3 regions of the Embleya sp. AB8 genome follow, and region 1 is predicted to be linked to each of the others. Evidence: riboswitches for the same ligand, from Rfam matches in the RefSeq annotation. Region 1 holds a riboswitch; each other region holds the start of a gene.

Region 1 (10,155 bases):
AACTGTCCCGGGCCGGTCTGGACCGGGAGATCTGGCAGTGCCCGGTCGTGCTGCTCGCGGACGTGCGCTCGGTCGGCGTCCAGGGCGACGGCCGCACCTACGGTCACCCGATCGTGTTGCGTCCGGTCTCCTCCGAGGACGCCATGACGGCCGACTGGTCCCGCCTGCCCTACGACGTACTGGCCCGGATCTCCAACCGGATCACCAACGAGGTACGCGAGATCAACCGGGTCACGCTGGACGTCACCAGCAAGCCCCCGGGCACCATCGAGTGGGAGTAGCCCCCACCCGTTCGCCCCTGTTCGTCCCGGCCCCCGCGCGATTTTCGGCGGGGGCCGGCGGCGTTCTCGGCGGGGCGCCGGGAGTTCGCCGCGCGGTCGGCGGGAGCCCTTGTGGGGCACGGGGGTTGACGTTGCATCAGATGTTCGTTCGACAAACCGTCGGCTCCCGTGACCGGGGCGATCCGAGCACCTCCGGATGCGGCACAATGTGCCGCTGAACGAGCACGTTCGTATGTGGTGGTGGGGAGGGCGTGGCGAAGTGGCGCACGGTGTCGGTGTGCACGGACCGGACTGTCATTGCGTGGTCCGGGAGGAATACCGCAGGACCGTCGCCGATTTCGAGACGCTGCGGCGGGCCCTGGCCCGCAAGGAGGGTGTGCCCTCGGCGGTCGCCCACTCCGACGGCGGCGCGCGCCAGTGGATCTCCGACGAACTTCGGGGCCGCGCCCAGGACTTGGCCACCGTGCGGCGGGCCCAGGGCAAGGCCTGGCTGCGCGTGCTCGGCGGCCGGGCACTGATCGTGGTGTGGTTCCTGGTCGCCGTCCTGGTGTTGGTCCAGGCGCTCACCGCGATCGGCGCGGGGTGGACCGGCGCGCGTACCGCCGGGATCGTGGCGGCCGTGGTGGTCGCGGGGGCGCTCAGCGTGGTCGGCTGGGCCGCCAGGGACGGCGGCGGGGTGTTCGCGCCGGTACGGGGCCTGGACGGGCGCCTGTCCACCTCCAAGGCGGTCGCCGCGCTGTGGATGGTGACGCTGATGTACTGCTTCGCGTTCCTGGGCATGCGGCTCGCCTCGGCCTCCGGCGGCGGTGCGCGGGACCGGCTCCTGGAGCGGCTGGGCGATGTCGCGGGGGACCAGCTGACCATGGTGGCCGCGCCGCTGCTGGCCGCGGTCGCGGTTCGGCGCATCGTCGGCGACAAGGTCGGCCGCCGGGTCCTGCAGAAGTTGCGCGCCGACCAGGCCGCGCTGCGCGACCTGGTGACCGACGACGCGGGCCGGGCCTCGTTCGTGGACGCGCAGTACATGCTGGTCAACCTGGCCGCGGTGGGCTTCGTCGTGGTCGGCCTGGCCCGCGACCCGGACCGGCTCCCGGACATCCCGGCCACCCTGGTCGCGCTCGCCGTGATCTCCGTGGTCACCTATCTGGCCGCCAAGCTGGCCGAGAACGACCGGCCGGTGATCCTGTCCGTGGTCCGCGTACGCACCCGCGGCGACCTGGACTCGGCGGTGTGCCAGGGCGACGACATCGAGGTGCGCGGGATCAACCTGGCGGCGGGCGGCTCGCACGAGGCGGACGTGCTGGCGCGCGTGGTGGTCAAGTTCGGCCCGGTACACGTGCACGCCCCGCTGATCCCGGCCGAGTCCGGCTTCGCCAACCCCTCCGACGCGTGCGTGGTCGTCCCGGTCCCGGTCGACGTGGAGCCGGGTCGGGTCGAGCTGTGTGTGGTGTCCGCGTCGGGCGTGGAGTCGGCGCCGTACGAGATCCAGATCGCGGGTCAGATGTAGCCCCGAACGACACCGTGGGCCGGGCCGAATTCCTCGGCCCGGCCCACGATTTCGTGCCCGTACCGGCGCTACAACTTCTGTACCGGCGCGTAGCGCAGCAGCAGGGTCTTCTCGCCGCCCGCGCCGAAGTCGATCGTCGCCTTGGCCTTGTCGCCGGTCTCCGCGGTCGCCACGACCGTACCCAGGCCGAACTTGTCGTGGGTGACCCGATCGCCCGGGGACAGCGCGATGATCGGGCGTTCCTTGATCTGTGCCCCCTTGCCGAAGCCGCCGCGCGAGCCGACCGTCGACTTGGTCGCGGACAGCGCCTTGGCCGCGGACGGGGAGGTGCCGCGCCAGTCGACCAGCTTCTCCGGCAACTCGCCCAGGAAACGAGATGGCGGGTTGTACGACGGCGCGCCCCACGCGCTGCGCATCTTCGCCAGCGTGACGTAGAGCCGCTCGCGGGCGCGGGTGATGCCGACGTAGGCCAGCCGGCGCTCCTCCTCCAACTCCTTCGCGTCGCCGAGCGAGCGCATGTGCGGGAAGACGCCGTCCTCCAGGCCGGTCAGGAACACCGTGGGGAATTCCAGGCCCTTGGCGGTGTGCAGGGTCATCAGGGTGACCACGCCGCCGTCCTCGCCGTCGGTGGGGATCTGGTCGGAGTCGGCCACCAGGGAGACCCGCTCCAGGAAGTCGGCGAGCGTGCCGGCGCCGCCCGCCTGGGCCTGCGCCTGCTCGAACTCCAGCGCCACCGCCGCGAGTTCCTGGAGGTTCTCGATCCGGGTCTCGTCCTGCGGATCGCTGGAGGCCTGCAACTCGGCCAGATAGCCGGTCTGTTCCAGGATCGCCTCGAGCACCGTGGCCGGACCCGCGCCGCCGTCCACGACCGCGGTGAGGTCGTCCAGGAGCTGAACGAAACCCTTGACCGCGTTGGCCGAGCGCTTGGCCAGGCCCGGCGCGTCCTCCGCGCGGCGCAGCGCCTGCCCGAACGGGATCCGGTCCCGGGCGGCGAGCACGTCCAGGCACGCCTCGGCCCGGTCGCCGATGCCGCGCTTGGGCACGTTGAGGATCCGGCGCAGCGAGACGGTGTCGTCCGGGTTGGCCAGGAGCCGCAGGTAGGCCAGCACGTCGCGGACCTCGCGGCGCTCGTAGAAGCGCACGCCGCCGACCACCTTGTAGGGCAGCCCGACCCGGATGAAGACCTCCTCGAACACCCGGGACTGCGCGTTGGTCCGGTAGAACACCGCGACCTGGCCGGGCTTGGTCTGGCCCGCGTCGGTGAGTCGGTCCACCTCGTCGGCGACGAACTGGGCCTCGTCGTGCTCGTCGTCGGCGACGTAGCCGACGATCGGGGTGCCCGCGCCGGCGTCCGTCCACAGGTTCTTCGCGCGCCGGTTGCTGTTGCGCTCGATCACCGCGTTGGCCGCGCTGAGGATGGTCTGCGTGGAGCGGTAGTTCTGTTCGAGCAGGATCGTGGTGGCGTTGGGGTAGTCGGCCTCGAAGTCGAGGATGTTGCGGATGGTCGCGCCGCGGAAGGCGTAGATCGACTGGTCCGCGTCACCCACCACGCACAACTCGGCCGGTTCGAGCTCGGCGAGGCCGGCCGCGGCCGGGTTGACCAGGTCGCCGTCCACCGTGCGCTTGGGCGCAGAGCCGGCCGCGCCGCCGACCAGTTCGCGAACCAGCGTGTACTGCGCGTGGTTGGTGTCCTGGTACTCGTCGACCAGCACGTGCCGAAAGCGCCGCCGGTAGTGCTCGGCGACGTCCGGGAACGCCTGGAGCAGATGCACCGTGGTCATGATCAGGTCGTCGAAGTCCAGTGCGTTGGCCTGGCGCAACCGCTCCTGATACATCGTGTACGCCTGCGCGAGGATACGTTCGGTCTCGTTGATCGCCTTCGCCGCGAAGTCCTCGTGATCGATCAGCTCGTTCTTGAGGTTGGACACCTGCGCGTTGAACTTGCGCGGCGGGAACTTCTTCGGATCCAGGTCCAGATCGCGGCAGACCATCGCCATCAGCCGCTGCTGGTCGGCCGAGTCGTAGATGGAGAACGACGAGCTCATGCCGAGCTTCTTGTACTGCTGCCGCAGGATGCGCACGCAGGCCGAGTGGAAGGTGGACACCCACATGGCCTTGGTACGGGGTCCGACCAGCGCCTCGACCCGCTCGCGCATCTCGGCGGCGGCCTTGTTGGTGAAGGTGATCGCCAGGATCTCGCCGGGATGCACCCCGCGGGCGGCCAGCAGGTGGGCGATCCGGTGGGTCAGCACCCGGGTCTTCCCGGAGCCCGCGCCGGCCACGATGAGCAGCGGGGACCCCTCGTGTACTACCGCGGCGCGCTGCTGGGGGTTCATCCCGTCCAGGAGCCGCGCCGGGTCCACCACCGGGCGCGGGGCGCCGTTGCGGTAGTAGGCGTCGCGCGGCTCGGGCGGCGGTGCGTACTGCCCTTCGTACAGGTCGTCCGGATAGTCCTCCGGGAGGCCGTATACGTGGTTCTCGTCCGGCTCGGGCGGCAGCGGGATCTCGTCCGCCGGGCCGGGGATGGAGTGCTTGGCCGCGGTGTCGAAACCGGGCAGGGGGATGTCGTCGAAGAGGCTGCTCATCGTTCCCCGAGTCTAGGTGGGTGGTGGGCGAGTCGTGGTCGGGCCTCGATGTGGGGGCAGGGATCATGGCGCCGACGAGGATCCATCGAGGGAGTACGTACATGGTGCTGGACGATCGCGACGTGGAGCGGGTGCTCGTGCTGGCCGCGCACCCGGACGACATCGACTACGGGGCGGCGGGCACGGTCGCCGGGTGGACCGACGCGGGCATCGAGGTGAGCTACTGCCTGGTCACCGACGGGGACGCGGGCGGCTTCGATCCGGCGGTGCCGCGGTCGGCGATCGGCGGGATCCGGCGGGCCGAGCAGACCGCGGCGGCGGCGCACGTGGGGGTGCGGGAGCTGTACTGGCTGGGTCATCCGGACGGGCGTGTGGCGGCCACGTTCGAGCTGCGCCGGGACATCACCCGGGTGATCCGGCGGGTGCGCCCGCAGCGGATGGTGATCCCGAGTCCGGAGCGGGACTGGGCCCGGCTCGCGCCCAGTCACCCGGATCACCTGGAGGCGGGCGAGGCGGCGCTGCGGGCGATCTATCCCGATGCCCGGAACCCGTTCGCGCACCCGGAGTTGCTGGCGTCGGAGGGGCTCGCGGAGTGGACGGTGGCGGAGACGTGGTTGTCGCCGACGCCGGCGCCGGACCACGCGGTCGACGTGACGGCGGCATTCGAGCGGAAGATGGCCGCGCTGTTGTCGCACGCCAGCCAGACGAGTCATCTGCCGGAGCTGCGCGCGCAGGTGACGGCGATGGTCGAGGGCAACGCCCGGCGGTTCGGTCTGGCCGCCGGGCGGATGGCCGAGGTGTTCCGGGTGGTCGACACCCGGTAGGGCGCGCCGGGTGCTCAGGTCCACATCACCGCGACGGCGATGTTGGCCACGGTCAGCAGGCCGATCGTGCCGAGCACCCGCCCGGACACCCGGGCGGCGGCGCGGTTGCCCCAGACCAGGACCAGGATCACCAGGAGCACGACCAACTTGGTGGCGATCTTGGCGGTGTCCAGGTCCTTGTCCAGCCCCTGCCGATCCACGCCGACCAGGGCCAGGCCGGTGACCAGCATGGTCAGCGCGCCGTGGGTCATCGCCGGCACGATCCGCACCTCGCCGGTGCGCAGCGCGGACAACTGGGTCAGGACGCCGCCGAGCAGGGCGGCGATGCCCACGATGTGCAGGACCACCAGGATCTGGCGCAGCACGTCCACGTCGTCACAACTCCTCGTCGACCATCGCCTCGGCGCCGGGACGAGCCGGTGCTCTTGGGGCCGTTGTTGCCGCCGCTACCACCGGGCAGCTTAGCCGGCGCCGGGTCGGTGGCTCGCCGAGGGGTCGAATGCGCCAAATATCGCCAAAACGCAGCAAGATCGACTTTAGGGAATCCGATCGCTTTTCCCGTGATACGCGGAGAAGGAAACGGTGACCTTGGTAAAGTTTTGGTAATGCAGAGGGCATTGGTGATGGTCGTGACACGGCTGTGACTAGTGTTCTGCGACAGGCGATCGGCTCGACGTCGGCCACCCGGCCGACACGATCGCCTCCGCCGAATTCGGGGACGAGTTCCGGTGACGGTGGGCAACCACGTGTCATCGGGCGCGAAACCGGAACCGGGGACCCTCGCAGTCCCTGGGGTGAATCGGTGCTTCGGCACCGTAGGGCGCCTTCTTCCGCCCGAACCCGTCAGCTAACCCGGTAGGCGGCCGAGGAAGGAGACCCGCCACCAGTGGCGTCCCAACGTCGACCCGGGCAGCATCGAAAGCCCAAGCCGCGCACCGCCGTGCGTACCGCAGCGACTGTGGTCACGGCCGCCGCGACGATGACCGGTGTGATGACTTTCGCCGGTAGCGCGAGTGCGGATCCGGCGCAGACTTTCCAGCAGACCAAGGACCGCGTCAACCAGCTGCACAGTGACGTGATCAAGACGACCGACGCGATGAACGGCGTCGAGGAGCAGATCACCAAGCAGCAGGGGACCGCGAATCAGACGCAGGCCCGGATCACCGAGGAACAGGCGGCGCTGAACGCGTTGCGTGACCAGATCGGTGTGATCGCGGCCAACCAGTACCGCAGTGGTGGGCTGCCGCCGTCGCTGTCGCTCGCGCTCAGCGGTGACCCCGAGGGTTTCCTACAGAAGTCGCAGATGATGTCCCAGCTCGACGGCCAGCAGGCCGCCAAGCTGAAGGCGATCGCGGCCCAGGCCCGAGTGCTCCAGCAGGACCGCACCGAGGCGTCGTCGCAGCTCGCGGCGCTGGAGAAGCTGCGCACCGAGCTGAACAAGAACAAGACCGACGTCCAGGCCAAGCTCGCCGAGGCCAATCGACTGCTGAACACGCTCACCGAGCAGCAGAAGAAGGACGTGCTCGACTCGAACGAGCACACGAACAACACCACCAACACCACCGACACCTCGTCGCGGACCAACGACCGCAGCTCGCGGGGCAAGACGGACACGCCGCCGCCGGCGACCAACGTGCCCGTGTCCGGTCGGGCTCAGGCCGCGATAGCGTTCGCGACGGCCCAGATCGGCAAGCCGTACGTGCCGCGCGGCGTGGGCCCCGACTCCTACGACTGCTCGGGCCTGACCCAGGCCTCGTGGCGGGCCGCGAACGTCTCGCTCAGCCGCACCACCTGGGACCAGGTCAACGACGGTCCGCGAATCTCCAAGGACGCGCTCCAGCCGGGCGATCTGGTGTTCTACTACTCGGACAACTCGCACGTGGGCATCTACATCGGCAACGGCCAGATAATCCACGCCCCGCGCCCCGGCAAGAACGTAACCAAGGCCCCGGTCGGCGAGATGCCGTTCTACGCGGCCGTTCGTCCCGGTTAGACTCCACCGATCCCGCCAAGCAGCCGAGGAAGGAGACCCGCCACCAGTGGCGTCCCAACGTCGACCCGGGCAGCATCGAAAGCCCAAGCCGCGCACCGCCGTGCGTACCGCAGCGACTGTGGTCACGGCCGCCGCGACGATGACCGGTGTGATGACTTTCGCCGGTAGCGCGAGTGCGGATCCGGCGCAGACTTTCCAGCAGACCAAGGACCGCGTCAACCAGCTGCACAGTGACGTGATCAAGACGACCGACGCGATGAACGGCGTCGAGGAGCAGATCACCAAGCAGCAGGGGACCGCGAATCAGACGCAGGCCCGGATCACCGAGGAACAGGCGGCGCTGAACGCGTTGCGTGACCAGATCGGTGTGATCGCGGCCAACCAGTACCGCAGTGGTGGGCTGCCGCCGTCGCTGTCGCTGGCGCTCAGCGGTGACCCCGAGGGTTATCTGCAGAAGTCGCAGATGATGTCCCAGCTCGACGGTCAGCAGGCCGCCAAGCTGAAGGCGATCGCGGCCCAGGCCCGAGCCCTGCAGCAGGACCGCACGGAAGCCTCCTCGCAACTCGCCGAGTTGGAGAAGCTGCGCACCGAGCTGAACAAGAACAAGACGGAGATCCAGGGCAAGTTGGCCGAGGCCAACCGCCTGCTGAACACGCTCACCGAGAAGCAGAAGCAGGACGTGCTCAACTCGGACGAGCACGCGAACGACAACACGCGAGGCAGCGACCGCAGTTCGCGGGATCGGACGGACGCGCCGCCGGCGACCAACGTGCCCGTCTCCGGTCGGGCGCAGGCCGCGATCGCGTTCGCGATGGCCCAGATCGGCAAGCCGTACGTCTCCGGCGCCGAGGGTCCCGGCTCCTACGACTGCTCGGGCCTGACCCAGGCATCCTGGAAGGCCGCGGGCGTCTCGCTCACCCGCACCACCTGGACCCAGGTCAACGACGGTCCGCGGATCTCCAAGGACGCGCTCAAGCCGGGCGACCTGGTGTTCTTCTACTCGGACAACCGGCACGTGGGCATGTACATCGGCAACGGCCAGATCGTGCACGCTCCGCGCCCGGGCAAGACCGTGACCACCGCGTCGATGGACTCGATGCCGTTCTACGCGGCCATTCGACCCGGTTAGGCCCACCGGTCGCGCGCACAGACCTCGACGGCGCCCGCTCCCGGATCGGTTCCGGGAACGGGCGCCGTCGTCGTACCCGGCTTCCCGGCGCTCAGACCAGGCGCCGGTCGGTCGCCCAGCGGGTCAGCTCGTGCCGGTTGGACAGTTGCAACTTGCGCAGTACGGCGGAGACATGGGTCTCCACCGTCTTGACCGAGATGACCAGCCGGCGGGCGATCTCCTTGTACGCGTAGCCGCGCGCGATCAGCCGCAACACCTCACGCTCGCGCTGGGTGAGCCGGTCCAGGTCCTCGTCGATCGGCGGTACGTCGGTGGCCGCGAACGCGTCGAGCACGAAGCCCGCCAGGCGCGGCGAGAACACCGCGTCGCCCTCGCCGACCCGGCCGATCGCGCGGATCAGCTCCTCACCGGTGATCGACTTGGTCACATAGCCGCGGGCGCCGCCGCGGATCACCCCGATCACGTCGTCGGCGGCGTCCGACACGGACAGCGCCAGGAAGCGCACCGTCGGGATCAGCGGCGCGCACTGGCGCAGTACCTCGACCCCGCCCCCGCCGGGCAGGTGCACATCGAGCAGGACCACCTCGGGGCGCGTCTCGGTGACCACCGCCACGGCGCTTGCCACGTCGTCGGCCTCGCCGACCACCTCGACCGCCTCGCCGATCTCGGCGCGCACGCCGGTACGGAACATCCGGTGGTCGTCGACCAGGACCACCCGGGTGCGGGGCGGGCCCTCGTGCTGCTCGGTGCTCGTCTCGGTGGCGTTCACGTGTTCGTCCTTCCCACAGCGGACCGGCCGGCGTCGGCGCGGCGCATCTCCAGCTCGACCTCGGTGCCCTCGCCGGGTTCGCTGCGGATGTTCGCGGCGCCCCCGTTGCGGCGCATGCGCCCGAACACGGACTCTCGCACACCCAGCCGGTCGGCAGGCACCGAGTCCGGGTCGAAGCCGGGCCCGCGGTCGCGGACGAACACGGTGACCGTGTCCTCGTCGGCCTCGCCGAACACCGAGATCGCCGCACCGCCCGCGTACTTCGCCGCGTTGACCATCGCCTCGCGCGCGGCGGCGACCAGCGCGGCCAGCTTGTCGTCCACCGGACAGTCGCCCACGCAGACCACCTCGATCGACACCCCGTGCGCGTCCTCCACCTCGGCGGCGGTCGAGCGCAGCGCGGCGGCGAAGGTGCGGTCCGGCTCCTCGCCGTCCGGTCGGTACAACCAGGCGCGCAACTCGCGCTCCTGCGCGCGGGCCAACCGGGCCACCTCGCGCGGGTCCTCCACCTGGCGCTGGATCAGGGTCAGCGTGTGCAGCACCGAGTCGTGCACGTGTGCGGCCACCTCGGCCCGCTCCTGGGCCCGGATCCGCGCCCGACGCTCGGCGCCGAGTTCGCGGGTCTGCCGGAGCAGGTACGGGCCGAAGATGACCAACAGGCCGACCAGCAGCAGACCGGCCCCGCGCATCGCGGCCAACGCGTCGCCGATGCCGCCCCGGCCGAGGGAGAAGAAGATCAGGCCCGCCAGGACCAGCGCGGCGCCGACGAAGGTGCGCAGCGAACCCGCCACCCGGCTGCGCCCGTCCAGCGAGAACCAGCGCTGCCGCTGCGACTCGTCGGCCTGACGCCACAGCATGATCACCCCGGGGCCGGCCACGAGCAGCGGCCACATCCAGTCGCCGACCTTCGTCCCGCTCGTGGTCGCGCCCACGCCGGTGAGCATGGTCATCGCGATCAGCACGATGATCAGCGCGAGTGCCTGGTGCCGCTCCCGGCCGCGTTCGCGCGGCGGCGGGACCTGGGTGCCCTCGCCCTGCGGTACGAAGATCCAGAAGGCCGCGTAGAGCGC
Region 2 (10,155 bases), on a different contig from region 1:
GTCGGTGAACCAGGTCCGGGCCACGTTGTCCGGGTGTGGGGCGTAGTCGTGCGGCAGGTGGTATTCGCCGACCGCGTAGCCGGGGGCGAGTCGGGCGCGGTCCGGGTGCGCCGGGTCGAGCAGGACCAGCCTTTGCTCGCGCACCAGTTCGCCCAGCCGGCGGGACTGCCGCTCGGCCCAGGCCCGATCGGGGGTGTGGTCGAGGAAGGTGACCGCGGCCTCGATCTCGTACGGGTGGGTGTCGGCCAACTTCTCCACGGCGGTGTGGCAGAACTCGGTCGCCGCCGTCACCCACGCGTGTTCGACCCCGGCCCGGAGCAGCGGCCCGAGGATCCAGCCGGTCGGAATCAGGCCGGCCACCGGCGGCTCCGGGACCACCAGCCACGGCGGGTGCGGGTAGTCGCGCAGCGCGGGCAGCGCCGGTGGCACCCCACCGACCTCCGTGGACACGCTCGCCAGCCAGTCGCACAGCCGGGACATCCGGGCCGCGTCGCGCAACGCGTCGGTCTCCACCAGGACCGGCATCGCTGTGCGCAGGGTGGCCGGGTGCGGTACGGGTCCGCGTACGTCCGGCTCCAGGCCGTACGCGTAGCCCCCGTCCGGGGTCAGGTAGGCGTCCAGCGCGGCAAGCACCCCGGCGGGCGCCTCGCGATCGCCGAACAGGTATGCGAAGCGGCGCTGTTCCAGCACGCGACCGGATGTCCACAGGAACTGTTCGGCCCGCGCGAGCATTTCATCCGTGATCCATTGCATGTCTCGACGCTAGGTGTCCGACCGCGACCGGTCTTGAACGAATCGGACATCGGGCGCGTCGCCGAGGGATGCGTGGCCGGTGCGTGTCGGGACGTGGGCCCGGCGGTGACGGTTGGTGGAATTCGACCGCGCGGGGGTTGGCCCGCGAGCCCTTCGCCGGCCACGGTGGGCGGGTCAGGCTCGCCGATTTTGTTCGGGGGATTGCTCGTGTTCGCTCGATCTCGCATCCAAGGGCCGCGCCGCGCCGTGTTGGCCGGCGCCGTACTGGCCGCCGCGGTCGGCCTGGTTGGTCCGGTCCCGGCGGCCCAGGCCGCCGAGTCGGCCGAGTCGGCCCAGTCGGCCGATTCGGCCCAATCCGCCGACGCGCACGGCACGTTCTCCGTGCGGCGTGGCGGCCGTCCCGTCGTGGTCCCGTTCCGGACCGGGCGCGACGGCGAGGCGCTGGTCACGCTGACCCTGGCCGCGCCCGGCGTCGACTGGGGCAAGGCCGGCGCGGAGTCGGCGGTCGTACAGCTGTTCGTCGACGGGCGGCCCGCCGGCGACGTGGTGGTGTTCGGCAACGAGCCGACCGAGCGCAGCTTCGCGCTCGGCGCGCTGCGCAAGGGCCGGCACGAACTCGGCGTCAAGTTCGCCGAGGACCGCTCGCCGGGCGGCACCGTGGTGCGGATCTCCCGACTGCGTACCGAGAACATCGCGGTCGGCGACCGGCGGCACGCCGTGGCGGCGAATGCGCCGATCCTGTACGGCCGAAACATCCCGAACAACCCGGGCGGCGCGACCGGCCCGTTCCAGAACGCGGTCACCGACACACCCATCCTGGCCTGGTCCCAGGAGGCGCCGGCGCCCACGGCCGGGCATCGGATACTGACCTACTCGATCATCTGGAGCAACGAGGACGGCGGTACCTCGACGCCCGCCCTGATGGCCCGTTGGGGTCGGACCACCGACATCGAGTGGGTGTACCACGTCGAGGTGGACGGCCGTGGCAAGGTGGTGCCGGGCACGGCGTTCTTCCAGTCGGCCGAGCACGGCACCCAGCCGTTCACCGGGCGCTACGAGGACGGCCATCCGCTGCTGCAGACCTGCACGTTGAACAACAACATGTGCGATGTCGTGGACGACCCGATGCGGTTCGCGCCGTCGGCGATGGAGCGGCTGGCCGACCCGACCAAGACCGCGCGCGAGGAGATCATGGACCGGCACCCATGGGTGTATCCGGTGATGGCCAAGGAGATGCGCCGCGAGGGCCGGGTGGTCGCCGACCCGCCGGCCGACACCACGACGCTGATCGCCGACCCGCAGGACTACCTGTACGCGGTGGTCCGCAAGACCACGTCGGCCAAGCCGCCCGGCGCGACCGGCTGGAACGGCGTCGCGCTCGGCGTGCGGATCAAGGGTGACGCGACCCTGTACCGCTCGGACCGCGGCCGGCCGGACTGGTCCCTCGAGCGCGACCTGCCGGCGGCGACGACGGTACGGCTCCCGCACGGGACCAAGGCGTCGGACATCGTCGAGGTGGTGGCGATTCGCACGGTGAAGGGGGTCGATCCCGGGTCCACCATCACGGTGAACGGGATCAACCGGGCGTTTGTGCTGGACCGGAACGACCGGCCGGGAGCGGCGGTGCCGGTCCACCCGAAGCCGGTCACGCTGACCGCGGCGGCGCCGGAGGCGGTGCTGTATCGCCGGTGAGCCGGTTGATACCGGACGCCGGCCGGGCTTGATGGGGTGTTCTCAAGCGCGGTCGGACACCGGTGCCGCGCTCCGCGACGGGCGCGGCACCGGGGATACCGAACGCCGGCCGGGCCGAATGCGGCCCGGCCGGCGTTCGGGCTCCGTCGTGGACCCGGCGCGGCCTGCGGCCCAGGCGTCCTCAAACGCCGGACGGGCTGTCTTGGTCGGGGTTGTGCAGAATCGGTTGCGGTTTGCGACCGGGGCGCTCGCCGGGCCGGAACGCCGCAAGGGCCGGGCTCGTCGACTGGTGGTCGACGGGCCCGGCCCTTTGGCTACCGCGTTACTGCGCTACTGCGTTTTTGCCGTGCTGCGTTACTGCCGTACTACGGAACTGCCCGGTGACGCGACGATCAGAGGTTGACGCCGTGCGCGCGCAGGTAGGTGACGGGGTTGATGCCGCTGCCGTAGTTCGGGGTGGTGCGGATCTCGAAGTGCAGGTGCGGGCCGGTCACGTTGCCGGTCGCGCCCGAGAGGCCGATCTGCTGGCCGGTGCTCACCGTGGCGCCGGCGCGGACGCCGATGCTGGAGAGGTGGGCGTACTGCGAGTACTTGCCGTCCGCGTGCTTGATCACGATCTCGTTGCCGTACGCACCGCCGTTGCCGGCGCTGACCACGGTGCCCGAGGTGATCGCCTTCACCGGGGTGCCGGTGCCGACCACGAAGTCCTGGCCGGTGTGGCTGCCGCTGGACCACATGCTGCCGCTGGTGCCGAACGCGGTGCCCAGGGCGCCGTTCACGGGGGCGACGTAGCCGGACGAGTTCACCGCGGTGCTGCCGGCCTTGGCCGAGGTGTCCTTGGTGGTGTCCGCGGCCTTGGCCTTGGGGGCCACCTGCACCGACGCCGACGGCAGCGACTCGGTCTTGGTCTCGGTCTTGGCGGCCGGGGCCTCGGTCTTGGCGGCGGCCGTGGCCTTGCCGGCGAGCGAGAGCTTCAGACCGATGTCGATCAGGTCCGGGTTGCCACCGATGGCGGCCTTGTTGTCGGCGTACAGCTTGTGCCAGCCGCCGGCGATGTCCTTGTCCGCGGCGATCTTGGACAGGCTGTCGCCCTTGACCACGGAGTACGTGGTGGTGGCGGCGGTGGCCTCGGCGGCCGGGACGACCTCGATCTTCGGGGCCGGGGCGGTCGTCGGCGCGTCGGCCGGCTTCTCGGCGGCCTTCGGGGCGACCTTGACGGTGGTCTTGGCCGAGCCGGACTTGGCGCTCGGAGTCACGCCCGGGGTCGCCATGCCCTTGGTCAGGCCCGCCGGGCCCGAGGTGTTCGGCCACGCGCCGGGACCCTGGACGGCCAGGACCTTCTCGGCGATGGCGATCTGCTGCTCCTTGGTGGCCAGGTCGGCACGCGGGGCGTACTGCTGACCGCCGAACTCGTTCCACGTGCTCTGGGTGAACTGCAGGCCACCGTAGAAACCGTTGCCGGTGTTGATCGACCAGTTGCCCGAGCTCTCGCCCTGGGCGACCTTGTCCCACACGGAGACGGGGGCGGCGTTCGCGGTGGTCGCGAAACCGGTGATCAGCGGGGCGGCGACGATCGCGCCGGCCAGGCCGAGAGTAAGCGCGAGACGCGCGTTCTTGGGCTTGCGGGCAGGGGTGATGAACGACTGCACGAAGATTTTCCTTCTCCCACGCCTACGAAGTGAGCTGTCGGATTCGGGCTGGAGAGTCTCGCCCGGCCGTGTTCGGCTCCTCGTCGTGCGAGGAGTCGGGCACGGCTTCACCCCAAGCCGTTCGGATATCCGCGTTGTCGCGGACGCCCGGGACGGCGTTCCACTTGGTTCCCCCGCTCCTGCCTTTCGGGTTTCGTACCGTGGCCTCTCCGGCGGCAGGATTCGGCGAACCGGGAGACGCATTCCGCCGAGCACCGGACCGGTGTGGCGGAGCACCAAGCTACGCACACACCCGACGCGGATCCAAACATCACGATTCGCCGAAACCGAAGAATCGGGTCGGAAGGGTGGAATAACGGGACCGAAAGTCCCGAGAGCCGTACGCATTGTGCCCGAATCGGTTACGCATTGCCGATATCGAAATCACGCCGAGTGAGAATCGGGAAAACTCGGTTTACGGTGCGTGCGAGTTCCTGACAATCGGTACGCACGATGTGACCTGCGTCATAGGGTTTCGGGCGATCGGGGCCGAATGCGGTTCGGGTCCTCGGCCGGCGGCGGAGAAGCCCAGGTGGTGGCGGGTTCGGCGCGGGTTGCGCGACGCGGGGGTGACGGAACGCGATGCGGCGGGGGCGGGGCGGGGGCCGGCGACCGGGCGACGCACCTGGCAACCGGGCGACGCACCTATGGAAGTGGAAGCCGCACCTATAGAAGAAGCCGCACCTATAGAAGGGGAGCGGTCCATGAAGGGGAGCGGCCCGCGCCCGCGGACCGGGCACGACGCACGCGGCTCCCCCCGTGTGGAGTCGCATGCGTCGAACGCGGCCCGCGGGCGCGGGCCCGACGGGTCGGCGCGGTGGCCGGAAGCGGGTGGGCGCCGGCGGATCGGCGCGGTGGGTCAGCGCACGCGCGCGCCGCCGTCCGCCTCGGTGAGGAACTCGGCCAGGTGCACCGCGCGCACCCGCGACTTTCGCCGGCGCAGCCCGGTGCGCAGCTGACGCAGGCAGCCCGGGTTGACCGCGACCACGACATCGGCGCCGGTCGCCTCGATCGCGTCCAGCTTGCGATCCAGGATCCGGCGGGACTCGATCGGCCGGAGCAGGGAGTACGTGCCGGCCGCGCCGCAGCACTCCCCGGCGCCCGGGGTCTCCACGAAGTCGGCGACCTGGGCCAGGAGTTCGCGTGGTTCGCGCCAGACGCCCAGGCCGTTGCGCAGGTGGCAGGAGTCCTGGAGGGTGACCTTGACCCGGCGGCCGGCCACCCGGCGTTCGGGCAGCTCGGATACGTCGACCACCTCGGACAGTTCGGCGACCCGATCCCGGCCGATCACGTCGGCCAGGTGCGCCGCGCAGCCCCCGGAGGTGGTGACGATCCGGCCGGGCAACTGCTCGCCGAGGCGTTCGGCCATGACGCGCCCCTTCTTCAGCTCGCCGTTGTGCGCGTGCAGCGCGCCGCAACATCCCTGGTTGTCGGGCACGGCGAGGCCGGGCAACAACTTCCGGGCGGCCCGGGCCACCCTGGGGAACATCGCGCGTTCGAAGCAGCCGAGCATCAACGAGGCGCCCGCGCCCGGGACTTGCTCGCCGGCTGCCCTGGCGCTCGCGGCGGCTGGGGTCGGGGTCTTGGCCGGGGTCTTGGCAGCAGGAGCGGTCGCGCGCTTTCGTGCGGCGGGCAGTACGTACCGTCCCCACCCCATCGCCCGGACCACCGGTGGCATGCTCACCACGACGGTCAACAGCCGGGCCAGTGGCGGGCGTTGCCGACCGCGCCACTGGTGTTCGCGCCACTGTTCGAGCAGCGAGCCGTACGGCACACCCGCCGGGCAGACCGGTTCGCAGGCCCGGCAGCCCAGGCAGGCCGAGGACTGTTCGAGCAGGACCGGATCGTCGGCGTCGAGCTTTCCGGTTTCCAGGGCCCGCATCAGATTGATCCGGCCGCGCGGCGAGGACGCCTCGTCGCCGGTCTCCGCGTAGGTCGGGCAGGCCGGCAGACAGAACCCGCAGGAGATGCAGCGGGAGAGTTCCTCGGGATCGAATACACCGGTCATGAGCCGAGCTTTCCGGGATTGAGGATGCGGGCCGGATCGAAGGCGGTTTTGATGCGGCGCAGCAAGTCGAGCTGATCGTCCCCGAGTTGGGCCCGCAGGTGGGGCAACTTGGCGGCGCCGACGCCGTGTTCCCCGGTGATCGTGCCGCCCAGCTCGATCGCGGTGCGGAAGATGTCGTCGAACGCGGCGTGCGCGCGCTCGACCGACTCCGTGTCGTTCGGGTCGGCCACCACGCAGGTCGGGTGCAGGTTGCCGTCGCCGGCGTGGCCGAAGGTGGCGATGGTGACGTCGTGCTTGTCGGCGATCGTGTCGATCCGGTCGACCATCTCGGCGATCCTCGGGCGCGGCACGGTGGCGTCCTCGAGGATGGTCAGCGAGCCGAGGCGGGACAGTGCGGGCAGCGAACAGCGGCGTGCGGTGAGCAGTGCCTCGGCGCCCGCCACGTCCTCGGCCAGGGTCCATTCGGTGGCACCGGCCGCGTCGCACAGTTCGGCCATCCGGGCCAGATCGCGCGTGACCGCGTCGGCGGCGCCGTCGTCGCCGAACAGCAGCAGGGCCCCCGCGTCCCGGCGCAGACCCAGGTGGGCGAAGTCCTCGACCGCGTTGATACAGCTGCGGTCCAGGAATTCGAGCGTCGCGGGCACGATGCCGGCCGAGAGGATGTCGCCGACCGCGCGGCCGGCGTGCGCCAGGTCGGGGAAGTAGGCAAGCCCGGTGCCGGTGTCGGCGGGGGCCGGGAGGAGGGCGATGGTGATCTCGGTGATCACCGCGAGGGTCCCCTCCGAGCCGGTGAGCAGCCGGGTCAGGTCGTAGCCGGCCACGTCCTTCCACAACCGGCCACCGGTGCGGATCACTTCGCCGGTGGGCAGCACGGCCTCCAGGCCGAGTACGTAGTTGCGGGTGACGCCGTATTTGAGTCCGCGCAGGCCGCCCGCGCAGGTGGCGACGTTGCCGCCGACGGTGGAGACCGTACGGCTGCCCGGGTCGGGCGGGAACAGCAGGCCGTGTCCGGTCGCGGCGGTCGCGAGCGCCGCGGTGGTCACGCCGGGCTCGACCACGGCGAGCAGTTCGGCCGGGCTGATCTCGCGGATCCTGTTCATCCGGGTGGTGACCAGCACGATGCCGCCGTCGAGCGCGACGGTGGCGGCGCACAGGTTGGAGCCCGCGCCCCGGGGGACGACCGGGACGCGGTGTTCGGTCGCCAGGCGCAGTACGGCGGCCACCTCGGCGGTGTCGGCCGGGAAGACCACGGCATCCGGGAGCCGGTCGAACAGGGGGGTGGCGTCGCGTGCGTACGGGACGAGTTCACCGGCGGCGTGCCGGACGTGTTCGGCGCCGACGATCGCGCTCAGGCGATCGATCAGGTCCGTGGACAGGGGCATGCGACGTGCTCTCCCTCGGTCGAACGGGCGGCTCCAGCGGGGCTGTCGGGTGGCGCGGGTGGTTCGGGCGCCGCTGCGCTGGTGCCGGGTGGAGCGGTGGTGCGGGGCTGCCGGGTGGCGCGGGTGGTTCGGGTGGTTCAGGCGCTGCGATGGTGCCGGGTGCCGGGTGCCGGGTGGCGCGGCGGTGTCGGGTCGTACGGGAGGTGCGGTGGTGCTGGGTGCTGCGGGTCATGCTGTGGCCGCGTGGCCGCGTGGCGCCGGGCCACCCGGCGGGTACGCGTGGCCGGGCGAACTCGGGCTACATGACCGCGAGTTGGCCGCCGTCGATGACCAACTCCGCGCCGTGTACGAAGGATGCGTCGTCGGAGGCGAGGAACGCGTAGGCGGCGGCCACGTCTTCGGCCAGGCCGGCCCGGCCGAGCGGGATCCGGTCCTTGATGTAGTCGGTTTCGAAGTCGCCGTCGGTCATTGCGCCGGCGATGGAGGCGTTGAGTGGTGTACGGATGTATCCGGGACACAGGGTGTTCACCCGGATCCCGTGCCGACCCAGTTCGACCGCCATGGTCTTGCCGAGCAGGAGGACTCCTCCCTTGGAGGCGTTGTAGTGCGCGTAGTCCTCCTCGCCCGCGATCCCGTTCGTGGACGACATGTTGACGATCACCCCGGCCGCGCCGCGGGCGACCAGGTGTCGGCCGACGGCCTGGCCGACCAGGAACATCCCGCGCAGGTTCACCGCGAGCATCTTGTCGAAGTGCTCGGGGGTGATCTCCAGGAACGGTTCGCGCCAGGCGATGCCGGCGTTGTTCGCGAGTACGTCGACGGCGCCGAGTTCGCGTACGGCAGCCGCCATGAGCGCGGCCACGTCCGACTCGCGGCTGACGTCGAAGGCGCCGCCGGCGACGTCGCCGTGCGGGCGCAGTTCGTTGACCGCTCGTTCGACCTCGGTCGGGTCGAGGCCGCTGACGAAGACGCGACAGCCCTCCTCGAGGAAACGGCGGGCGGCGGCGAGGCCGATTCCGCTGCTGCCGCCGCTGACCAGCACCCGCTTGCCGATGAGTCCGCGCATCGCTTCTCCTCCATGGGCTCCGATGAGCCGGGACGGTATCAGCGATTACGCGATACGGTCTATCATTCCACTAGACGGAACGCCATCCCATTTATGCCTCGTCCCTAGGGGGGACCTTGACCGGCAACAGCGATTCGCCCGTGATCAGCGTGGATCGAGCACTGCGGATCCTGATGCGGATGGGCGAAATGCCCCGAGGTATCACGCTGGAGGAACTCGCGGGTGATCTGGACGTGCCCAAGAGCACGTTGCATCGGCTGCTCGGGGCGCTCAAACACCGGGGGTTCGCGACCCAGCCCGAGGTGAACGGCCCGTACTTCATCGGCAGTCAGCTGCTGGCCACCGCGTTTCGCTTCCACGACGACATCGATCTGCGCACGATGGTCCATCCGCTCCTTGCCGACCTGCGTCGGTTGACCGACGAGACCGTGCACGTGGCGATCCTGGACGTGGGCGAGGTGGTCTACCTGGACAAGGTCGAGGCGTCCGGCGCGGTCAAGCTCTCGTCGGTGATCGGCGGGCGCAATCCGGCGCACAGCACGGGGGTCGGCAAAGCCCTGCTGGCCTGGACATATCCCACCGACGAGGCACTGCGGGCATGGGCCACGCCGCGGTTGCCGCTACGCGCGGCGACTCGGCATACGCTCACGTCGGTGCCGAAGTTGGCGGCCGAGTTGGACGAGGTGCGCAGGCGCGGGTACGCGACCGACCTGGAGGAGAACGAGTTGGGGCTGCGGTGTGTCGCGGTGCCGTTGTTCCTGGGGCGGTCGGCGCCCGCCGCCGCGATCAGCGTGACCGGGCTCAAGTCGCGGATGACGTCGGCGCGGATCGCGGAGCTGGCCGACGCGCTTCGCTCGCGTGTCGCGGAGTGGGCGGGGTCGGTCGACTAGGTCGCTGACCTGTGGGCCCGGTCGCGGGCCGGGCCCGGCCCGCGACCGAGGCGTCCGCAAACGCCGGACGGGCTCGAACACCGGACGGGCTGTGTTGGTCGGCCTTCGGGAGTCGGCTGCGGTCTGTGACGACTTGCTCGTACATACCGTTCGGTTGTCCCTAAAGGGCTGGATTACTGATACGCAGCGTGATCCAACTGGCCCTGCCCGTAAGCGAATTACCTTGGACCCCCGAATCGGCGAGTGGCCGATTCGGGGGTCTCTTGACATCCCCCGTTGGCCGTTGTTTTACTCACCTCGCCACTTGGAATTGCATTCCGTCAGACGGAATGATGAAGGACGGGGAAGCGGCATGAGGCTGGCGACAGTCGAGTACGAGGGACGGCCGGTGGCCGTGGTCGAGCGCGACGGGGGGCTGTATCGGCTCGACGGGCCCGGCGACGGCACGCTCGGTGCGCTGGTCGCGGCCGGCCCCGAGGCGGTGCGCGAGGCGGCCGACGCCGCCGCCGAGGAGATCGTCGCGACGCGCTACCTGGCGCCGCTGCGACCGGGCAAGATCGTTGCGATCGGCCTGAACTACCTGGACCACATCCGCGAGGCCGGCGTCGAACCGCCCACCAGTCCGCTGGTGTTCGCCAAGTTCCCGTCCAGCGTGATCGGCACCGGCGAGGCGATC
Region 3 (10,155 bases), on a different contig from region 1:
CGCGTTGGGGACCACGTACGGACCGATGCCGAGGGAGGCCGCGTTGCCGACCACGGCGGGTGAGGTGGACGCGTAGGCGCCGCCGTCCAGCACGATCTCGGCCTTGACGAAGACCAACGTCCCGTCCCGACGCGCGCCGTGCTCGAACACCATGGTCGCCGGGTGGCGGTGCACGTGGCCGAAGAAGGACTCCTCGCGGTTGTAGACGATCTTGACCGGCTTGCCGGTGTGCCGGGCCAGCAGGCACGCGTGCACCTGCATCGAGATGTCCTCCCGGCCGCCGAACGCGCCGCCCACCCCGGCCAGGGTCAGCCGCACCTTCTCCGGCGGCAGGCCGAGCACCGGGCACATCTGGTCGCGGTCCACATGCAGCCACTGGGTGGCGATGTACAGATCGATCCCGCCGTCCTCGGCGGGCACCGCGAGCCCCGACTCCGGCCCCAGGAACGCCTGGTCCTGCATGCCGACCCGATATTCGCCGCGCACGATCACGTCCGCCCGCGCGCGTACCTCGGCCGAGTCCCCGGCGCCGTGGTGGATGTGCCGCCGGTCCACGATGTTGCCGCACCCGTGCGCCTTGTAGTCGGCGGGCGCGTGCACGTAGCCGTACTTCTCCGGCTCAAGTGCCTCGGCCGGCCCGATCGCGGGCAACACTTCGTAGTCGACCACGATCTCGGCGATCGCCCGCCTTGCGGTCTCCGGGTGGTCGGCGGCCACGATCACGATCGGCTCGCCGTGGAAGCGCACCTCGTCGATGGCCAGCACCGGCTGGTCCCGGATGTCCAGGCCGTAGAACTTGCTGCCCGGGATGTCCTCGTGGGTGAGTACCGCGTACACCCCGGGCCGAGCCAGTGCCCGCGACACGTCCACCGAGCGGATCCGGGCCCGGGCATGCGGGCTGCGCAGTGTCATCCCCCACAACATGTCCTCGTGCCACAGGTCCGACGCGTAGGCGAAGTCGCCCCTGACCTTGAGGATGCCGTCCGGGCGCGGCGGCGACGTGCCGATGCCGGCCCGGCCGGGCGCGGTCACCTCCCGAAGGCTCTGCGGCCTGGTCGGCCCGGCCACGACTCAGCCCTCCCGCTCGGTGGAGGCCGCCGCGCGCGCGTCCGCCTTGCGGGCGGCGGCCAGGCGGACCGCGTCCATGATCTTCTCGTAGCCCGTGCAGCGGCACAGGTTGCCCGAGAGCGCCTCGCGGATCTGTGCGTCGGCGGGGTGGTGCGCCCGGTTCAGCAGGTCGTGCGTCTGGACCAGCAGGCCCGGCGTACAGAATCCGCACTGCACGGCACCCGCGTCCACGAACGCCTGTTGGACCGCGTCCAGCGTCTCGCCGTCGGCCAGGCCCTCGACGGTGCCCACCTCGCGATCCTGCACCTGTCCCGCCGCGACCAGACACGCACAGACCGGATCGCCGTCCAGGTAGACCGTGCACGAGCCGCATTCGCCCTGCTCGCACGCGTTCTTCGAGCCGGGCAGGCCGACCCGCTCGCGCAGCACGTAGAGCAGGCTCTCGCCCTCCCAGACGTCGTCCGCCTCGGTCGGGCGGCCGTTCACGGTGAAGGTGATCCTCATGCGGCGGCCCTCCCGGTGGCTCGGTGCTCGGTCCAGGTCCACAGCAGCGTGCGGCGCGCCATGACGGCCAGCGCGTGCCGCCGGTACGCGGCCGAACCGCGCACGTCGTCGATCGGCGACGCGGCCCGCGCGACCAGTTCGCCGAACCGCGCGGCGGTGGCGACCGGCAACTCGCCGCCCGAGGTCCACAGGCCGGTGTCGTCGAGCTCGGCCCGGATGAACGCCTCCGCGTCGTGCGCACGACGCGGGGTGGGCGCGGCGGAGCCGATCCCGGTCCGCACGTCCCGGGTGCGCGGATGCAGCGCGACCGCGAACGAACAGACCGCGATCACCATCGCGTTGCGGGTGCCGATCTTGGCGAACTGCTGCGGTCCGGTGGCCGAGGGGATGTGGATCGTGCGGATCAACTCGTCCGGCTCCAGGGCATTGCGCTTGACCCCGAGATAAAAATCGTCGATCGGGATCAGCCGGGTGCCGCGCACCGAGACCGCCTCGACGGCCGCGCCCGAGGCCAGCAGCGGCGGGTGCGCGTCGCCGGCGGGCGAGGCGCCGCCCAGATTGCCGCCGACCGAACCCCGGTTGCGGATCTGCGGCGAGCCGACCGTGCGCGCGCCCAGCGCCAGGCCCGGCAGTCGCTCGGGCAACTCGGCGATGATCCGCGCGTAGGGAACCGAGGCACCCAGGCGTACCGTGTCGTCCGCCTCGATCCACCACTCGTGCAACTCGCGGATGCGGTTGAGGTCCAGCAGGGCGTCCGGACGGCGCCGGTCGAAGTTCAGTTCGACCATCACGTCCGTGCCACCGGCGATCGGGACCGCGGACGGGTGCTGCGCCTTGACGGCGAGCGCCTCCTCCCACGTCGCGGGCCGCAGGAATTCCATGACGGGTGTCTCCTTCTGCCTTGCGTATGGCCCTACCGTCCTTGTACCCGTTGCGGGGGGCGCGTCGCCGGGGGTGGAGTGGATCGGAGGGTGCGCACCAGTACACCGAGACGGGGGTCACCGCGAGTACCCACCGAAGACATGACCCAGACGGGTCCGGTGGGCGGTGTTCCCGTATTTTTCTCCAAGTGTTCGGCCGCTCGTCGAACCGGTATGACGGATCCGCCGGGTGCGCCCGAAGCCCCGTCCGAGGGACACCCGGCCCGATCGAGAGGGGGGCCGTCGATGCGATTGCGCGCGCTTCTCGGCGATGGAATTGCAGGCGGTATATCCGGCATCCGACTGCTGGTCGGCGCGACGGAACTGGACCGGAGCGTACGCGCGGTGATGACCACCGACCTGCACGATCCCAGCCGATACCTGACCGCCGGCGCGCTCGTGCTGACCGGCATGGGCTGGCGCTCGGAACCGGCCGACTCGGAACGGTTCGTCCGGGTGCTGACCGGGGGCGGGGCCACCGCGCTGGCCGCCGGGCAGGCCGAGATCGGCGACATCCCGGCCGACCTGGTGGCCGCCTGCGAGCGGCACCACCTGCCGCTGTTCGCGGTCGAGGAGGAGTTGTCCTTCGCCCACCTGACCGAGTTCGTGGTCCGGCGGATCTCCGCCGAACGGGCCGGCGATCTGACCGCGGTGGTGGACCGGCATCGGCGGTTGGTCCAGGCCGCGGCCGGCGGGGCCGGGTTGGACGGGGTGCTCGGGCTGGTCGCGGCCGACATCGACATCCACTGCTGGGTACTGTCGCTGACCGGGCGTCAGGCCGCGGCCGGCGGGCCCGATCTGGCGCCGGGGTTGCGGGTGAGGATGGCCCGCGCGCACTTCGCGGCCCGCGAGCGGCGGGCCCGGGTGCCGTTTCGCTATCGCGTCGACGGGCGGGCGTTCTCGCTGCTGCCGGTGCCCGAGGCGGGCGGCTCGGTGGACCCGGACGCGTGGGGGGATTGGTTCCTCGCGGTCGAGGACGACGTGACCGACTGGCCGGACCGGCACCAGGCGCTGCTCGGCGAGCTGGTCCGGTTGGTCTCGGTGGGCCGGGAACGGGTCGAGGACCGGCGCCGGCGCACCCGACGGCTGGCCCGGGACGTGCTCGACCTGCTGGCCTCAGGCGCCGATCCGGTCGAGGTGGGGGCGCGGTTGCGGGTGGCCGAACCGGAGGGTGGCGACGCGCACTGGCAGTTCGCCACCGCCACGCTGCCGGACCTGCCCTCGCGCGACGGCCGGCGGCTCGCCCGGGTGTTGCTGGAGGAGGCGTTGGCGGATCAGCCGAACACCGCCCTGGTGTCGGCGACCGGGCCGGGCGCGGTGGCGCTGATCCCCGGGCGGGGATCGGTCGAACCGGACGGCGCCGAGCCGGATCCCACCACGGAACTGCTGCGCGAGCGGCTGGCCGCGCTGGACGGCCCCGCGGCGGGCGGGGTACGGGTGCACATCGGGGTGAGCGCGCGAGTGGCCCGGGCCGACGGGCTGCGCGGCGCGTTGGAGGAGGCGTGGCACGCGGGCCGGATCGCGGGCACCAGGGCGGGCCGGGTCGAGGTGGTGGGACACGCCGAACTCGCGTCGCACGTGGCGCTGTTGGCCGCGGTGCCGGAGGATGTGCGGCGGGCCTTCCGGGGGCGGCTGCTGGAGCCGCTGCGGGCGTACGACACGAGCCACCAGGCGGACCTGGTCGGCACGCTGGAGGTATTCCTGGACTGCGACGGCTCCTGGACCCGCTGCGCGGCCCGCCTGCACGTGCACGTGAACACGCTGCGCTACCGAATAGGCCGCATCGAGGAACTCACGGGCCGCCAATTGGCCCGCCTGGAAGACAAGGTGGACTTCTTCCTGGCCCTGAGGCTGCGCTGAGGCCGGGGCGGGGTGGGAACGGCCCGGGCCCGGCGGCCGGCCGGGCGGCGGGTTCGCAGCACAACCGGGCGGGTGGCGCAGCCGGTTGCCGGTCGGGGTCCGGGGCGGTGCCGCGCACCTGATCGCCCGTCCGCTGCGCGGCTGTCCGAGCCCGGTCCGACGGCCCGTCAGGTCGCGGACCTCGTCGGCGAGTTGTTCGCAGCGGCTCGGGGCGGCGCGCGGCCGGGACCGGATCGGCGCAGTCCCGGGCCGGGCAGCCGGCGCCGTCGCGCGGCCGACGCCGGCCCCGGCGCCCGCGCCGATTGCGACCCGTCCGTCCGGTTCCTCCGCCATCGCCACCTCTGTGACGTGCGAAAACTTGGCAACTCGCCACCCCGTGCTACCGCACGGTGCTTTCAATCGTCATGATCATCGGGTTGGGTTACCGTGCGCGGCCGTTCGCCGCCGAAGCGTCAACCCGGCAAGCCGTACCGACCTCACCGGAGGCACCGATGCCCACCGTCGTACTGATCGGAACGTTGGACACCAAGGGATCCGAATACGCGTGGCTGGCCTATCGGCTGCGCGCCAGGGGTGCCGAGGTGATCCTGATGAACGTGGGGGTGTTGGGCGAGTCGCTCGCCCAGGCCGATGTCCAGGCGACCGACGTCGCGGCGGCGGCCGGCACCGATCTGGCCGACCTGCGCACCCGCGCCGACCGCGGCGCGGCGACCACCGCGATGGCCGAGGGCGCCGCCGCGATCCTGCGCGAACTGTACGAGCAGGGACGGGTGGACGGGGTGCTCGCGATGGGCGGCTCGGGCGGCTCGGCGATCGCCTCCCATGCGATGCGCGCGCTGCCGGTCGGCGTGCCCAAGCTGTTGGTGTCCACGATGGCCGCGGGTGACGTGTCGCCCTACGTCGGCGCGGTGGACGTGACGATGATGTACAGCGTCGTGGACATCGCCGGGATAAATCGGCTCTCCGAGCGGATCCTGGGCAACGCGGCGGACGCGATCGCGGGCATGGCCGGCGGCTACGCCGAGGATCGCGCGGCGGTCGCGGGGGTCACCGGCGAGGGCCGGCCGCTGGTCGCCGCGTCGATGTTCGGGGTGACCACCCCGGCGGTGGACGCCGCCCGCGAGCGGCTCACCGAACTCGGCTACGAGGTACTGGTGTTCCATGCCACCGGGGCCGGCGGCACGTCGATGGAGAACCTCGCCGAGGCGGGCTTCCTGGTCGGGATCCTGGACCTGACCACCACCGAGTTGGCCGACGACCTGGTCGGCGGCGTGCTCAGCGCCGGCCCCGAGCGGTTGACCGCGGCCGGCCGGATGGGACTGCCCCAGGTGGTCAGCGTGGGCGCCCTGGACATGGTCAACTTCGGGCCGCGCGAGACGGTGCCCGCGCGCTTCGAGGACCGGCAGCTGTACGTGCACAACCCGACCGTGACGCTGATGCGCACGACCCCCGAGGAGAACGCCGAACTGGGTCGGCGGATCGCCGCGAAGCTGGTCGCCGCGACCGGCCCCACCGCGCTGCACATCCCGCTGCGCGGGGTCTCCGCGATCGACGTCGAGGGCGCGCCCTTCTACGATTCCGTCGCCGATACGGCGTTGTTCGACGCATTGCGCGCCGGACTCGAGGGCAGTGCCGTCGAGTTGCGCGAGGTGGCGACGGACATCAACGATCCGGCGTTCGCCACGGCGGCGGCGGATCGACTGCACGAGATGATCACGAAGGGACATGTGGACTGAGATGAACGGACGCGAGGCGCGGGGCCGACTGCGCACGACGGTCGAGCAGGGCGGCGTCGTGATCGGCGCGGGCGCGGGCACCGGATTGTCGGCCAAGTGCGCCGAGGCCGGCGGCGTGGACCTGATCATCATCTACAACTCCGGCCGCTATCGGATGGCCGGCCGGGGTTCGCTCGCCGGGTTGTTGCCCTACGGGGACGCCAACGCGATCGTGGTGGAGATGGCGGGCGAGGTGCTGCCGGTGGTCCGGAGCACTCCGGTGCTGGCCGGGGTGTGCGGCACCGATCCGTTCCGGATCATGCCGCACTTCCTGGACCAACTCGCCGCGATGGGCTTCGCCGGTGTGCAGAACTTCCCCACGGTCGGCCTGTTCGACGGCGTCTTCCGGCAGAACCTGGAGGAGACCGGGATGGGCTACGACCTGGAGGTGGAGATGATCCGGCTGGCCGCCGAGCGCGGCCTGCTCACCGCGCCCTACGTCTTCGACCCCGAGCAGGCCCGTGCGATGGCCGCGGCCGGCGCCGATGTCCTGGTCCCGCACCTGGGGCTGACCACCAAGGGCAACATCGGCGCCACCACCGCGGTTTCGCTCGACCAGGCGGTGCAGCGGGTCCAGGCGATGCGCGACGCGGCGGCGGAGGTGAACCCCGACGTGCTGGTGTTGTGCCACGGCGGGCCGATCGCCGAACCCGCGGACGCCGCGTACGTCCTGGCCAACACCACCGGCGTGGTCGGCTTCTTCGGCGCCTCCAGCATGGAACGGCTGCCCACCGAGGTGGCCATCACCGAACAGGCCCGCGCGTTCAAGGCCATCACCGCGGGGTAGGGCACGACCGCGCGTGACCGGCTGCATCCGCACCACCACCGGCAGTACGACATCCACCACGAGCAGTGAGGATCCGGCATGTACAAGCTGACCGTGCTCTACGGCCACCCCGAGGACCCGGCCGCGTTCGACTCCTACTACTGGGAGAAGCATCTCCCGGTCGCCCGAACCATGCCGGGATTGACCGGCTGGACCATCGGCAAGTGCGACGTCGACCCCGACGGCGCGCAACCGCCCTATTACCTGGTGGTGGGGCTGTATGCGAACACCCGCGCCGAACTCGAGGCCACCCTCGATTCGCCCGAGGGGCGGGCCACGCTGGCCGACGTCGCCAATTTTGCGACCGGCGGTTCGACGTTCCTCTGGGACGAGGAGCGGGTAGTCGTACCTGTGGAGCTGCCCGCGACGGAATAGCTCGTTGTCGACGCACGAGTGACCACGAGGCTGCGCATCGTGAACGCCGGCGCCATGACCTGCAAGGATGGCGACAAATCGGGCAAAGCGGTGTTATTCCCGCCTATGGGGCACCTCACAAAGCGCCCGAAATGTTTGCCAACCCGGCGAACCGGTGCGTAGCTTCGTGGTTGTTCGCACAAGCGGACTCCCCGGGCGGTACGCCGAATCCTGCCGCCGCCCGAGGGATGCAGTCGATATCGACTGGCGGCAGGAGCGGGGGAACCAAAGTAAGTGCCGACCTCGGTACCTGCGTGAGCAAGGTCCGAGGTCTGGGGTGAAGCCATGCCTGATTCAGGCGCGGCCGGGCCATTCGTCCGAACCCGACAGCTAACTTCGCAGGCGCCCGACGAGGTAATCAATGACCTTCCGTGCCATCACCGCTCCCGTTCGTTCGCTCTCTCGTGGCCGTCGCGCCGGCATCGCCGTCGCCGCCGGTGCGGGTCTCCTGCTTCCCCTCGTGGGCATGGCGGGCAGCGCGAACGCCGCGACCTCGTCCACGTGGGACGCGGTCGCCCAGTGCGAGAGCACCGGCAACTGGAGCATCAACACGGGCAACGGCTTCACCGGCGGTCTCCAGTTCACCCCGAGCACCTGGAACGCGTTCGGCGGCAGCCAGTACGCGTCCAGCGCCGCGCAGGCCACCAAGGACCAGCAGATCGCGGTCGCCGAGCGCGTCCTGGCCGCCCAGGGCCCCGGCGCCTGGCCGGTCTGCTCGGTGAAGGCGGGCCTGGGCAAGGGCGGCAACGCCTCCGCCACGGCCGACTCCTCGACCACCACCGGCAAGACCAAGACCCCGGTCGCGCCGAAGGCCGCGCCCCAGGCCGAGGCCAAGCCGGTGACCGACAACGCGCCGAAGATCGCGGCGCAGCCGAAGCAGGACACCGCCGCCAAGCAGGACGTGGCCAAGCAGGTCGCGCCGAAGTCGGCGGCCGGCACCTACACCGTGAAGGCCGGCGACACGCTGTCCGACATCGCGGCCAAGCTCGGCGTCAAGGGTGGCTACCAGGCCCTGCACGCCGCCAACAAGGGCGTCATCGGGGACAACCCGAACCTGATCGGCGTGGGCATCAAGCTCGCCGTCTGATCCAGCGTCACCACGTGGGCCCCGCCGAGTACTTCGGCGGGGCCCACGCCCATGTCCGGGGGCGGAGCCGGCAACGGTCAGGCCCGACCGGCCTGTTCGAGCGAATCGAGCGGCGCGGCCGGGGCGGGGAGTTCGTCGGTCGGCTCGGTTTCCGCGGCTTCTTCGGTTTCCGAGTGCGCCGCCGATGATCAGTGGTGGTGCGGCCACCCCGGCGTACATCGTGGCCACGTGTTGCAGCGCGCCGACCAACATCCGCCCCGGCGGCAGGATTTCGTCCACCGGATGTACGCTCGCCGCCGCCTCGTGCGCGGTCGCCGCCCCGGTCGAGCCGCTCGCGGTCCCCGGCCCCGCCGGGACCGAGGTCTTCCTGGTGGTTCTCCGGCCCATGATCGGCGCCTCCACATCGGGTGCCGTCGCGCACGACGGCCCGGTCCAGTGGACGTACTGGATCGCAGGATCGGCGGTCAATAGCCACAGCGGCCGTCGGCTCGGCCGGCGAAATCTTGGGTCTTTCTCCGAGTGCGTTCCGTGATCGGCCGGTCGGCAGGGTGTGAGCAATCCGTGAACGGGTCGCGAGCAGCCCTGATCGGGGCCGTCGCCGGGCCGGAAACGCCGCGATGGCAATCCCAACTAATTCGGGCAAAACGTACTCATGGCGATAAGATTGCGTTTGAAATGGCCTTGCGGCGTGAAATTCTTTTGACATAGGTTCGCTTGACCGTGGTTCCTGCTTTCCGCTGAGAGGGTTCCATGCCGAACATGACCCGCGTAGCCGTCCGTACCGCCGTCGACCACCCGCTGTGGCCGGCCCTCAAGAACGCCGTCGCCGCGCTGCGACCCCTACAGGCCAAGGACGGTTCGATCGAGCCGACCGGGCACCCGTCCGCCCGCGCGCTGGTCGTCGAGATCACCTCGGCGATCACCGGCCTCGCGCCGCTGTTCCCGCACGACGAGGCGTATCTGGACGCGGTGGTGGCCGACTTCGAGCGCTGGTCGGCGGACGATTTCGGCCGCCCCGACTTCCTCGACTCGCTGGTTGCGTTTCGCCCGGAGGAGTCCCGGCGCGACGGGCTCGAACACCTCGTGGTGTTCCCGATGACCACGCAGAACGGCAACCCGAACCGCAATGTCGAGGCGGTGCTGCTGCGCGTGGTGTGGCCGCAGTGGCTGGCCGAGTTGGAGGCCGAGCGCTACGACAACGCGATGTTCGTGCCGATCACGTTCGTCGACTTCACCGACGGCTACGACACCGACTCGGCGGTGCTCTTCCCGGAGACGGTGGCGGTGCGCGAGGTGCCCACGTTCACGTGGGGGGCCATCTTCTGCGACCGCGAGGCGGCCCGCTTCCGTCGGGTCGGGGCCGCCGCCGCGCGCACCCTCGGTCTGGAACTGCCGCCCGAGGCCCAGGAATTGGTGGAGAGTCAGCAGCTTGCCCAGGACGCGTTCGTGTTGTGGGACCTGATCCACGACCGCAGCCACATGCGCGGGCACATGCCGTTCGACCCGTTCATGATCAAGCAGCGGATGCCGTTCTGGATGTACGCCCTCGAGGAACTGCGGTGTGATCTGACCGCGTTCCGCGAGGCGGTCACGCTGGCCGGCGAGGGGGTGTCCACGGCGGGCCTGGTGCAGTACGCGGTGATCTTCGACCGGCTGTTCCGCTTCCCGGTCACCGGCGGTCGGGTGCGCAACTACGACGGT

The links. Region 1 has a riboswitch for cyclic di-AMP ahead of ABIA38_RS38825 (NlpC/P60 family protein). Riboswitches for the same ligand answer to the same signal wherever they lie in the genome.
Region 2: linked by a shared signal. The riboswitch ahead of ABIA38_RS24205 (transglycosylase family protein) and the one ahead of ABIA38_RS38825 (NlpC/P60 family protein) in region 1 are both predicted to bind cyclic di-AMP.
Region 3: linked by a shared signal. The riboswitch ahead of ABIA38_RS21000 (transglycosylase family protein) and the one ahead of ABIA38_RS38825 (NlpC/P60 family protein) in region 1 are both predicted to bind cyclic di-AMP.

Annotation. Positions count from the first base shown of each region.
Region 1 covers NZ_JBMHHY010000035.1:108,549-118,703, forward strand. The annotation lists gene guaA (glutamine-hydrolyzing GMP synthase) at 1-281, shown strand, start outside; gene ABIA38_RS38805 (hypothetical protein) at 559-1,785, shown strand; gene pcrA (DNA helicase PcrA) at 1,854-4,370, opposite strand; gene ABIA38_RS38815 (PIG-L deacetylase family protein) at 4,472-5,194, shown strand; gene ABIA38_RS38820 (hypothetical protein) at 5,209-5,565, opposite strand; cyclic di-AMP (ydaO/yuaA leader) riboswitch at 5,942-6,071, shown strand; gene ABIA38_RS38825 (NlpC/P60 family protein) at 6,186-7,187, shown strand; gene ABIA38_RS38830 (NlpC/P60 family protein) at 7,339-8,316, shown strand; gene ABIA38_RS38835 (LuxR C-terminal-related transcriptional regulator) at 8,408-9,085, opposite strand; gene ABIA38_RS38840 (PspC domain-containing protein) at 9,082-10,155, opposite strand, start outside.
Region 2 covers NZ_JBMHHY010000016.1:67,532-77,686, reverse strand. The annotation lists gene ABIA38_RS24215 (hypothetical protein) at 1-753, opposite strand, end outside; gene ABIA38_RS24210 (hypothetical protein) at 961-2,445, shown strand; gene ABIA38_RS24205 (transglycosylase family protein) at 2,838-4,094, opposite strand; cyclic di-AMP (ydaO/yuaA leader) riboswitch at 4,099-4,296, opposite strand; gene ABIA38_RS24200 ((Fe-S)-binding protein) at 4,993-6,141, opposite strand; gene ABIA38_RS24195 (FAD-binding oxidoreductase) at 6,138-7,523, opposite strand; gene ABIA38_RS24190 (SDR family NAD(P)-dependent oxidoreductase) at 7,822-8,589, opposite strand; gene ABIA38_RS24185 (IclR family transcriptional regulator) at 8,706-9,479, shown strand; gene ABIA38_RS24180 (fumarylacetoacetate hydrolase family protein) at 9,832-10,155, shown strand, end outside.
Region 3 covers NZ_JBMHHY010000013.1:206,019-216,173, forward strand. The annotation lists gene pucD (xanthine dehydrogenase subunit D) at 1-1,032, opposite strand, end outside; gene ABIA38_RS20970 ((2Fe-2S)-binding protein) at 1,072-1,572, opposite strand; gene ABIA38_RS20975 (FAD binding domain-containing protein) at 1,569-2,453, opposite strand; gene ABIA38_RS20980 (PucR family transcriptional regulator) at 2,739-4,352, shown strand; gene ABIA38_RS20985 (Tm-1-like ATP-binding domain-containing protein) at 4,844-6,088, shown strand; gene ABIA38_RS20990 (phosphoenolpyruvate hydrolase family protein) at 6,090-6,914, shown strand; gene ABIA38_RS20995 (EthD family reductase) at 6,993-7,328, shown strand; cyclic di-AMP (ydaO/yuaA leader) riboswitch at 7,536-7,728, shown strand; gene ABIA38_RS21000 (transglycosylase family protein) at 7,834-8,454, shown strand; gene ABIA38_RS21005 (DUF6421 family protein) at 9,205-10,155, shown strand, end outside.